Regions from separate parts of the Microbacterium sp. NPDC079176 genome, predicted to be linked through region 1. Evidence: riboswitches for the same ligand, from Rfam matches in the RefSeq annotation. Region 1 holds a riboswitch; the other holds the start of a gene.
The links. A riboswitch is a leader RNA that binds a small molecule or an ion and turns the genes downstream of it on or off. The one in region 1 is predicted to bind thiamine pyrophosphate.
Positions count from the first base shown of each region.

Region 2: it holds a riboswitch for thiamine pyrophosphate, as region 1 does, so the genes downstream of both, thiM (hydroxyethylthiazole kinase) here and AB0P11_RS14325 (ECF transporter S component) in region 1, are expected to answer to the same signal.

Region 1 covers NZ_JBFBLM010000005.1:266,719-271,237, forward strand. Annotated here, with positions in the region: gene AB0P11_RS14315 (ABC transporter ATP-binding protein) at 1-481, shown strand, start outside; gene AB0P11_RS14320 (D-alanyl-D-alanine carboxypeptidase) at 612-2,075, opposite strand; TPP riboswitch at 2,159-2,268, shown strand; gene AB0P11_RS14325 (ECF transporter S component) at 2,262-2,918, shown strand; gene AB0P11_RS14330 (ATP-binding cassette domain-containing protein) at 2,915-4,375, shown strand; gene AB0P11_RS14335 (energy-coupling factor transporter transmembrane component T) at 4,372-4,519, shown strand, end outside.
Region 2 covers NZ_JBFBLM010000003.1:609,528-614,046, forward strand. Annotated here, with positions in the region: gene pheT (phenylalanine--tRNA ligase subunit beta) at 1-835, shown strand, start outside; gene AB0P11_RS10400 (DUF402 domain-containing protein) at 968-1,684, shown strand; gene AB0P11_RS10405 (NAD-dependent epimerase/dehydratase family protein) at 1,747-2,709, shown strand; TPP riboswitch at 2,731-2,824, shown strand; gene thiM (hydroxyethylthiazole kinase) at 2,815-3,663, shown strand; gene thiD (bifunctional hydroxymethylpyrimidine kinase/phosphomethylpyrimidine kinase) at 3,660-4,519, shown strand, end outside.

The sequences.
Region 1 (4,519 bases):
TCAGCTGATCACGATCGCGCGAGCGTTCGTGGCCCAGCCGTCGATCCTGATCCTCGATGAGGCCACGTCGGCGGTCGACACCCGCACCGAGCTGCTGCTGCAGCACGCGATGGCGGCGCTTCGACAGGGACGCACCTCGTTCGTGATCGCGCACCGCCTGTCGACCATCCGCGATGCCGACCTCATCCTCGTGATGGAGCACGGAGACATCGTCGAGAAGGGCACGCACGACGAGCTCATCGCCGCGCAGGGCGCCTACTGGCGCCTCTACCAGTCGCAGTTCGAACAGGCGGCGACCGACATCGACGCAGAGGACGCGCTCACCGGCTCGACTCCGGTCGTCATGAGCGGCGACGCCGAAGACGCGGCTGCGTCGGCACAGGTCGGCGTCTCGGTGGGGGCGCAGACTCCCGCTGCCGAGGCAGCGGCCGCGCAGGCAGTGGTCGAACGGCCGGATGCCGGAGGCTCCTCACGCGCCTGAAGCGCCAGAGCGCCTGAAGCGCCAGAGCGCCTGAAGCGCCAGAGCGCCTGAAGCGCCAGAACGCCTCGCCTCCCGATCCCGGGCGGCGAGGCGTTCTGCGTCCGTGAGCTTTCGCTGGAGGGACGACGCGTCAGCGCTGGTCGGCCGTGATGCCGAGGAGTTCGAGGGGGTGGGTCAGCCGCCACCACGGGCTCGGGGCATCGACATCGTCGGCGAGCGACAGCGACGTGGTCACCGTGTTCAACGGCCCGACGCTCGTCATCGTGCCGACCTCGTCGCCCGCTTCGCGGCTGTCGCCGAGTGAGAAGTCCGTCGAGGCCTCGGCGACGGCGCCGTTCCACAGAACCACATCGGCATCCGCATCCGTCACGACATCGGTGCTCGCGCCCCACGCCGTGGTGACGGTGCCGACGACCGTGCCCTCGGCGACGGCGGGAGTCTGCTGCTCCAGCGCCGTCTCGACCTGCGTGAACAGCGAACGGGTCTCCGTGAGGCGCTGCGCGTCGTCGGCCTGACCGAGAACCGACGCGTACAGATGCACAGTCGTGTCGTCGACGGTGACGACCTTCGCGGTCAACAGGTTCCAGCTGTCGCCGAGCGTGCCGGTCTTGACGCCGACGACGCCGGGGTCCGCCAGCATCCCGTTCGTGTTCACCACCGTGCCCGCACCCGGAAGATCGACCGACGGAGTTCCGACGATGCCGGCGAAGACGGGGTTCTGCATCGCGATCTCGGCCAACGCGACGAGCGACTCGGGTGTGGCCCGGTTGCGGTCGTCGAAGCCCGACGGAGTGATGATCGTGATGTCGTCGAGACCACGGTCGCGCAGCCACACAGCTGCTGCGGCGGTGAACGACGACGGGGAACCCCAGATCTCCGCGGAGAGCCGGTCGATGTAGTTGTTGGCCGATCCGAGCAGCGTTCCCTGGAGGAGCTGGAACTCGGTGAGAGTGCCGCCCACGGGCACGTCGAGCGCGGACTGGTCGGAGCGGCGGTAGTCCCAGTAGGCCAGGTTGTCGGCTCGCGTGAACGAGAACTCGGGGCCCTGCTCGCCCACGGCGAGGGGCATCCGCTCGAGCACCATCAAGCTCGAGACGACCTTGGTGACGCTTGCGATCGCGGCAGCGTCGAGCGACGACGACGTCGTGCCGATGCCGCCGATCCCCACGGCAGCGCTCCCCTGGGCAGGGAAGGTGATCGCGGCAGCGGGCGCTGCGACGGGGGCGAGCTCGACGGCCTGAACCGTCGGCGCGACCTCGTGCAACGGCCACAGCATGGCCGATCCGGCGTAGGTGCCGAGCAAGCCGACGAGGACGCCGAGCGGCACCAGCACGCCGGGCCGGGCGATCGCCGGGCGCAGGTGCGCTCCGGTCAGCAGCGCACCGCCGCTCTCCACGGCCGGCGCGTCATCGAGCGCGTCGGTCGCCGGGTGCTGGGCCACGTCGACCGGGTCGACCCACGTCAGGGGAGTGCCGCCGCTGTCTTCCTCCGCCCACTGCGCGGGGGGAGTCGCCTCAGGGGTGAAGATCGCAGAGACGTCGTCATCCGCAGGAACGGCGGAGGCGGTGGCCTCGGCGGAATCGGGAGCGGTCACCTCCTCACGGTACCGAACTCGTGCGGGGATCCGTGTCGCTGCATCGGGAGAGGACGAGGGGTGTCGCCTCTGGGTAAGATCGTGGGTACAACCACGGGAGTCCGGCGAGCCGGGCTGAGAGGGAGCGAATCGCGCTTCGACCGTCGAACCTGATCTGGGTCATGCCAGCGCAGGGAGGAGTCACAGATGAGTACATCCACGTCCGGATCCACCACGGGATCGGCATCGGCCACGCAGTCGTCGACGGGCCTCGGTCGCCCGCAGCTCTGGCGCTGGCGGGTCGTCGACATCGTCGTGGCGAGTGTCATCGCCGTCGCATGCGCGATGATCTTCCTGCTCTGGAACGTCGGCTACGAGGTGCCGAGCAGCATCCTGACGCCGCTGCTCCCCGGTGTGCAGGGCCTGCTCGCCGGCCCCTGGCTGATCGCCGGAGTGCTCGGCGGCCTGATCATCCGCAAGCCCGGTGCCGCTCTGTACACCGAGCTGGTCGCCGCGATCATCTCAGCACTCGTCGGCAACGCGTGGGGCCCGCTCACGATCGTCTCGGGCCTCGTACAGGGCCTCGGCGCAGAGCTGGTGTTCCTGATCTTCCTGTACGGCGTCTGGCGGCTGCCTGTCGCGATGCTGGCTGGTGCCGGTGCGGGTCTCGCCTGCGGCATCAACGACCGCATCCTCTGGTACGCCGGTGCCGACACGCTCTTCACGAGCGTCTACATCGTCTCGACGACCATCTCGGGCGCGGTCATCGCCGGACTCGGGGCGTGGTTGATCGCACGAGGCCTCGCCGCCACGGGCGCCCTCAGCCGGTTCGCCGCCGGCCGCGAGGTCACCGCACGGGTGTGAGCTCGCTCACGACGCCCGCCACCCTCGAAGCCCGTGGCTGGGGGTGGCGGTACGCGACGCGACGGCGCTGGGCGGTGCGCGACGTCGACCTGCGCATCGAGCCGGGGGAGCGGGTGCTGCTGCTCGGCGCCTCCGGCTCGGGCAAGTCGACGCTGCTCCAGGGGTTCGGTGGGGTGCTCGGCGGTGCGGATGAGGGCGAGACGCACGGTGCGCTGCTCGTCGACGGCGTGCCGCCCACCGATGCCCGGGGACGGGTCGGGATGGTCCTGCAGGATCCCGATACGCAGACGATCCTCGCGAGGGTCGGCGACGACGTCGCCTTCGGCTGCGAGAACCTCGGCGTACCCCGAGACGAGATCTGGCAGCGGGTGCGCGCGGCGCTGGACGCCGTAGAGCTCGACGTCGCCCTCGATCGATCCACGGCCGCGCTGTCGGGCGGCCAGAAGCAGCGCCTCGCCCTCGCCGGCGTGCTCGCGATGCGACCGGGTGCCATCCTGCTCGACGAACCGACGGCGAACCTCGACCCCGAGGGGGTGCGGGACGTACGGGATGCCGTGGCCGCCGCCCTCGATGCGACGAGTGCGACCCTCGTGGTCATCGAGCATCGCATCGACATCTGGCTGCCGCTCGTGACCCGGGTGATCGTGCTCGGCGCCGAGCCGGATGGAACGGTCGTGCTCGCCGACGGCAGCCCGGACGCGGTCCTCGGCGCTCGGGGCGCGGAGCTCGCGGCATCCGGTGTCTGGGTTCCCGGGCACCCGCCCGCCGTCCCGCCCGCACCGGCGCAGCGGCCGGGAGCGACGCTGCTGGAGGCCCGTGGTCTCACCGTGTCTCGCAGGCGCGGGCTCGCCGTCGCCGGTCCGTTCGACGTCGATGTGCGCGCCGGAGAGGTGCTCGGGGTCACCGGCGCGAACGGCGCAGGCAAATCGACGCTCGGGCTCACGCTCGCGGGATTGATCCCGGCCGAAGAAGGTCGGGTCGCCGCTCTGCCGCCCCTCGCCGCCGGAGAGAAGCCCGATCCCATCCACTGGTCGTCGCGCGCCCTGCTCACGCGCATCGCGTCGGTCATGCAGACGCCCGAGCACCAGCTGCTCGCCAAGACCGTGCGCGACGAGCTGTCGGTCGGGCCGCGGGCGCTGAAGCTGCCGGACGCCGAGATCGCCTCCCGAGTCGACGACCTGCTCGAAAGACTGCGGCTCACCTCGCTCGCCGCAGCCAATCCCTACACCCTGTCGGGCGGAGAGAAGCGGCGGCTCACGGTCGCCGCCGCCCTCGCCACGCGACCCCGGATGCTGGTGCTCGACGAGCCCACCTTCGGGCAGGATGCGACGACCTGGGCCGAACTCGTCGGCCTGATCGCACGTCTGCGCGACGAGGGCACGGCGATCGTGGCGATCAGTCATGACGAGGCCGTGCTCGCGGCTCTGCACGCTCGGCGCATCGAGGTGGGACGATGATCGATCCGCTGACCGCCCGCGTCGAACGATCCGGTCCGATCGCCCCGCGCTCGGCCCTCGCGAAACTCATCGCGGCGCTTCTGATCGCCCTGCCCCTCGTGCTGACGATCGACGCGGTGTCGGCATCCGTCGCCCTGCTGCTCG
Region 2 (4,519 bases), on a different contig from region 1:
TCCGTTCCTGCGTCGATCGCTGATCCCCGGGCTTCTGCAGACCGCGCACCGCAACATCTCGCGCGGCCTCACGGACCTCGCGCTGTTCGAGACCGGAGTCGTGTTCCTGCCCGAGCCGGGTGTCGAGTACGGCACGGACGAGGTGCCGCCGCTCGGCGAGCGTCCGTCGGACGACACGCTCGCCGAACTGAACGCGTCGATCCCACCGCAGCACCGCCATGTCGCGGCGCTGTTCACGGGCAACGTCGTGACCAAGCAGCCGGGACGCGCCGCGGAGCCCTACGGGCTCTCCGAGGCGCTCGACGCCGCCAGAGTCATCGCGGCTGCAGCCGGAGTCGACCTCGATGTCGAGCAGGGGCAGCGCGCGGCGCTGCACCCCGGACGCACCGGCGTGCTCTCCGTCGGCGACGTCGAGATCGGCTACGTCGGCGAACTCCACCCCGAGGTCGCCGCCGGAGCAGACCTTCCCGGTCGCGCCACCGTGCTCGAGCTCGACCTCGACGAGGTCATCGCGCTCGGCGGGAACCGTGCGGTCGCCCCCTCGCTGTCGACCTTCCCCGCTGCGACACAGGACGTGTCGCTGGTGGTCGGCGCTGATGTGCCGGCGGGCGACGTGCGCGCTGCGCTCACCGAGGGCGCCGGTGCGCTTCTCGAGTCGATCCGCCTCGTCGACGATTACCGGGGGGACGGCGTCGCGGATGGTCAGAAGAGTCTCACCTTCGCGCTGCGCTTCCGTGCGGATGACCGCACGCTCACCGCAGCCGAGGCGACAGAGGCGAAGCTCGCGGGTGTCGCTGTCGCAGCTGAGCGCTTCGACGCGACCCTGCGCGACTGAAGCTCCGCCTGAACCGACCCGCACGCGGACCGCACTCGAACGGTGCGGTCCGCGTGCGCGTGTGCTCTCGGGATGCTGCCGACGCCGCCGAGCCGACCTGAGCGCGGTGGACCTGCGAGGTACCGTGTCGGGATGAGCATCCTGCCCCACAGCACTCCCGCGGCGGTTCCCGATGGTGTCCGACCGATGGGTGAAGCGCCGTTCCTCGAACCCGGCGACCAGATCTCCTGGCACTACCGCAAGCCCGGCTGGCAGCCCGGCGATGCGTCGACCATCACGCCCATGCGGGTGGTCCGCGACGATGAACGCGGTCTGGTGGCATGGCTCGCTCCGGGCACGCTCCAGGAGGGGCAGGGCACTCCGGCGGGCGAGCGCATCCGGACCGTTCCGCTCGAGCGTCGGTGGCTCGATCCGCGTACCCGGATCGTGGAGGAGTGGTGGGGCAACGGCATCCTCCGCATCGCTCCGGCCGGTGCGGCGTGGTCGGTGTGGCTGTTCTGGAGCGATGTGAGCGGTCCCGAATGGGAGTTCGCCGGGTGGTACGTGAATCTCGAGAACGCGCATCTGCGCACCGACCGCGACACGTATTCATCGGATCACATCCTCGACGTGGAGATCCAGGCGGACGGTCAGGTGCACCTCAAGGACGAGGACGAGGTGATCGCGGCCGTCGAGCAGGGACGTCTCACCTCTGAGCAGGCCGCGCAGATCGAACGACACGCGGACGCGGCGATCGAGTCCTTCCATCACGGTGACTGGCCGTTCGACGCCGAATGGCGCTACTGGCGCCCGGATCCCTCGTGGATGGTCCCGGAACTGTCCGGCCTGTCGGATCTTCGCACGAGCTGACCGGCATCCGCCCTGAGCGGAAGACCCTTCCCCTCGCGCGGCGAAGATGGTGGCATGGGGTCATGACGGATGTTCTGATCCTCGGCGGCACCGGCTGGCTGTCCGGCCGCATCGCCAGACGGCTGCTCCTGAGCGGGGCGACGGTGATGTGCCTGGCGCGCGGAGGACGACCGTCTCCGGAGGGCGCGAGCCTGGTGCTGGCCGATCGTGACGCCAGGGACGCCTACGATGCGGTGTCCGGTCGGGAGTGGGATCACGTGATCGACGTCTCGTCGAACGCGGCCCACGTCTCCGCTGCGGTCGCGGCACTCGGTGAGCGAGCGGGCCGCTGGACGTACGTCTCGTCGATGTCGGCATACTCCGACGAGGAGACGGTCGGTGCAGACGAGTCGGCGACGCTGCATCCGCCGGCTGAGAGGGGAGACGACGAGTACGGCCGGCAGAAGGTGGCCGCCGAGGACGCTGTCCGTGCACTCGGCGACCGCACCCTGATCGTGCGCCCGGGATTGATCGTCGGGGCGGACGACCCGAGTGATCGTTTCGGGTATTGGGCTGCCGCTTTTCTGCGTGCCGAGGACGGCCCGGTGCTGCTTCCGCCTGTCGAGGAGCGCGACGTGCAGGTGATCGACGTCGACGACCTGTCCGAGTTCGTCGCCACCACGGGGGCCACCGGCGTGATCAACACGATCGGCGATCGGCATCGGCTGAGCGAGGTCCTCGACGCCGTGCGCAGACGTGCGGGGCACCGGGGAGACACGGTCGCGGCATCTGACGCCTGGCTCGTCGAGCACGGTGTGGCGTATTGGGCGGGGGAGCGGTCGCTGCCGCTGTGGCTGCCGAGCGAGATGACCGGATTCATGACCAGGTCGAACGCCCGCTACCGCGCGGCAGGAGGTCGGCTTCGTCCGCTCGACGAGACGATCGCCGCCGTGGTCGATGACGAGCAGGCGCGCGGCGTCGATCGGGACCGGCGGGCAGGGCTCACTCGCGCCGACGAACTCGCGCTGTTGCAGCTGATCGACTGATCGGGGCCTCGCTAGACTGCGATCAGTGACACGGGGTGCCGCATCCGCGGCTGAGAACAGACCCGTCGAACCTGATCTAGTTCGTACTAGCGAAGGGATGTCGCGTTGAGCGATCGTCTGCGTCCTGATTCCGAATCGACCTTGGCCACCTCGGCGGCTGAGCTCCTGACAGGGCTGCGCGACAGCCCACCCTTGACCCATTGCATCACCAACAGCGTCGTCACGGGCTTCACCGCGAACGTGCTGCTCGCCCTCGGCGCGGCGCCGGCGATGGTCGACATCGTCGGTGAGGCGGGGATGTTCGCCGGGGTGGCCTCCGGGGTGCTGATCAACCTCGGTACGCCGACTCCGGAGCAGCGTGCGGCGAGCCGTGAAGCCGCGGCAGGAGCCCTCGCCGCAGGTACTCCGTGGGTGCTGGATCCCGTCGCGATCGGCGCGCTGCCGGTGCGCACGGCACTCGCGCACGAGCTGGCCGACGCACGCCCCACGGCGATCAGGGGGAACGCCTCGGAGATCCTCGCCCTCGCGGGGCTCAGCGCTGGGGGGCGCGGCGTCGATGCGACGGACACGACCGATGCCGCGGCCGAAGCGGCACTCGCACTCGCTTCGCGGCACGGCGCGGTGGTCGCGGTGTCGGGACCGGTCGACCTGGTGACGGATGGAGCACGATTGCTCCGCATCGCGAACGGTCATGAACTGCTCACCCGTGTCACCGGCGGCGGATGCGCGCTGGGCGCCGTCATGGCGGCGTTCCTCGGTGCGGCGCGCTCGACCGCTGCGGATCCGCTCACCGCCGTCTCGGCGGCGAGCCTCGTGTACACGATCGCCGCCGAGCGCGCCGCGGCGCGGGCCCCGGGCCCCGGCAGCTTCGCCGTCGCACTGCTCGACGCGCTCGCCGCCGTGCAGCCGGAGGACCTCGCCGTCGCCGCGCGTGTGCAGGAGCACGCGCTGTGATCGCGGACCTCTCCCTCTATCTCGTCACGGATCCCACCCTCTGCGGCGCGCGGGGCGTCGCGGAGACGGTGCGACTCGCCGTCGACGGGGGCGTGCGCATCGTCCAGCTGCGCGACAAGGGCGCGACGGATGCCGAGACCGCCGATCAGTTGATCGAGCTCTCTCGGGTGATCGACGGCCGTGCACTGCTCGTGGTGAACGACCGCGTCGAGGCGGCGCTGATCGCTCGCGCCAGGGGAGCGCGGGTCGACGGCGTGCACCTCGGCCAGGGCGACGTATCGGTGCTGCGGGCACGCGAGCGGCTGGGACCCGAGGCGATCATCGGGTTGACGGCGAACACGTCGGAGCATCTCGACGCCGTGGCCGCGCTGCCGGCGGGAACGGTCGACTATCTCGGCGTCGGCGTGATCCGTCCCACCGCCACCAAGCCGGATCACCCGCCGGCCCTGGGAATCGACGGCTTCGGTGCGCTCGCCGCGAGGACCGCACTGCCATGCGTCGCCATCGGCGGCGTGGGAATCGACGACATCGAGCGCCTTCGGGATGCGGGTGCGGCGGGGCTCGCCGTCGTCTCCGCCATCTGCGCCGCCGTCGATCCGACGAGGACGGCCCGGGCATTCCTCAGCCGATGGAGGGCTTCGGGCACACCTCGCGTGCTCAGCATCGCGGGGAGCGACCCGTCGGGCGGGGCGGGGATCCAGGCCGATCTCAAGTCGATCGCCGCGAACGGGGGCTATGGCATGGCGGCTGTCACGGCGCTCACGGCGCAGAACACCAGGGGAGTCCGAGCGGTGCACGTGCCTCCTGCCGAGTTCCTCCGGCAGCAGCTCGATGCCATCTCGGACGACATCGTCAT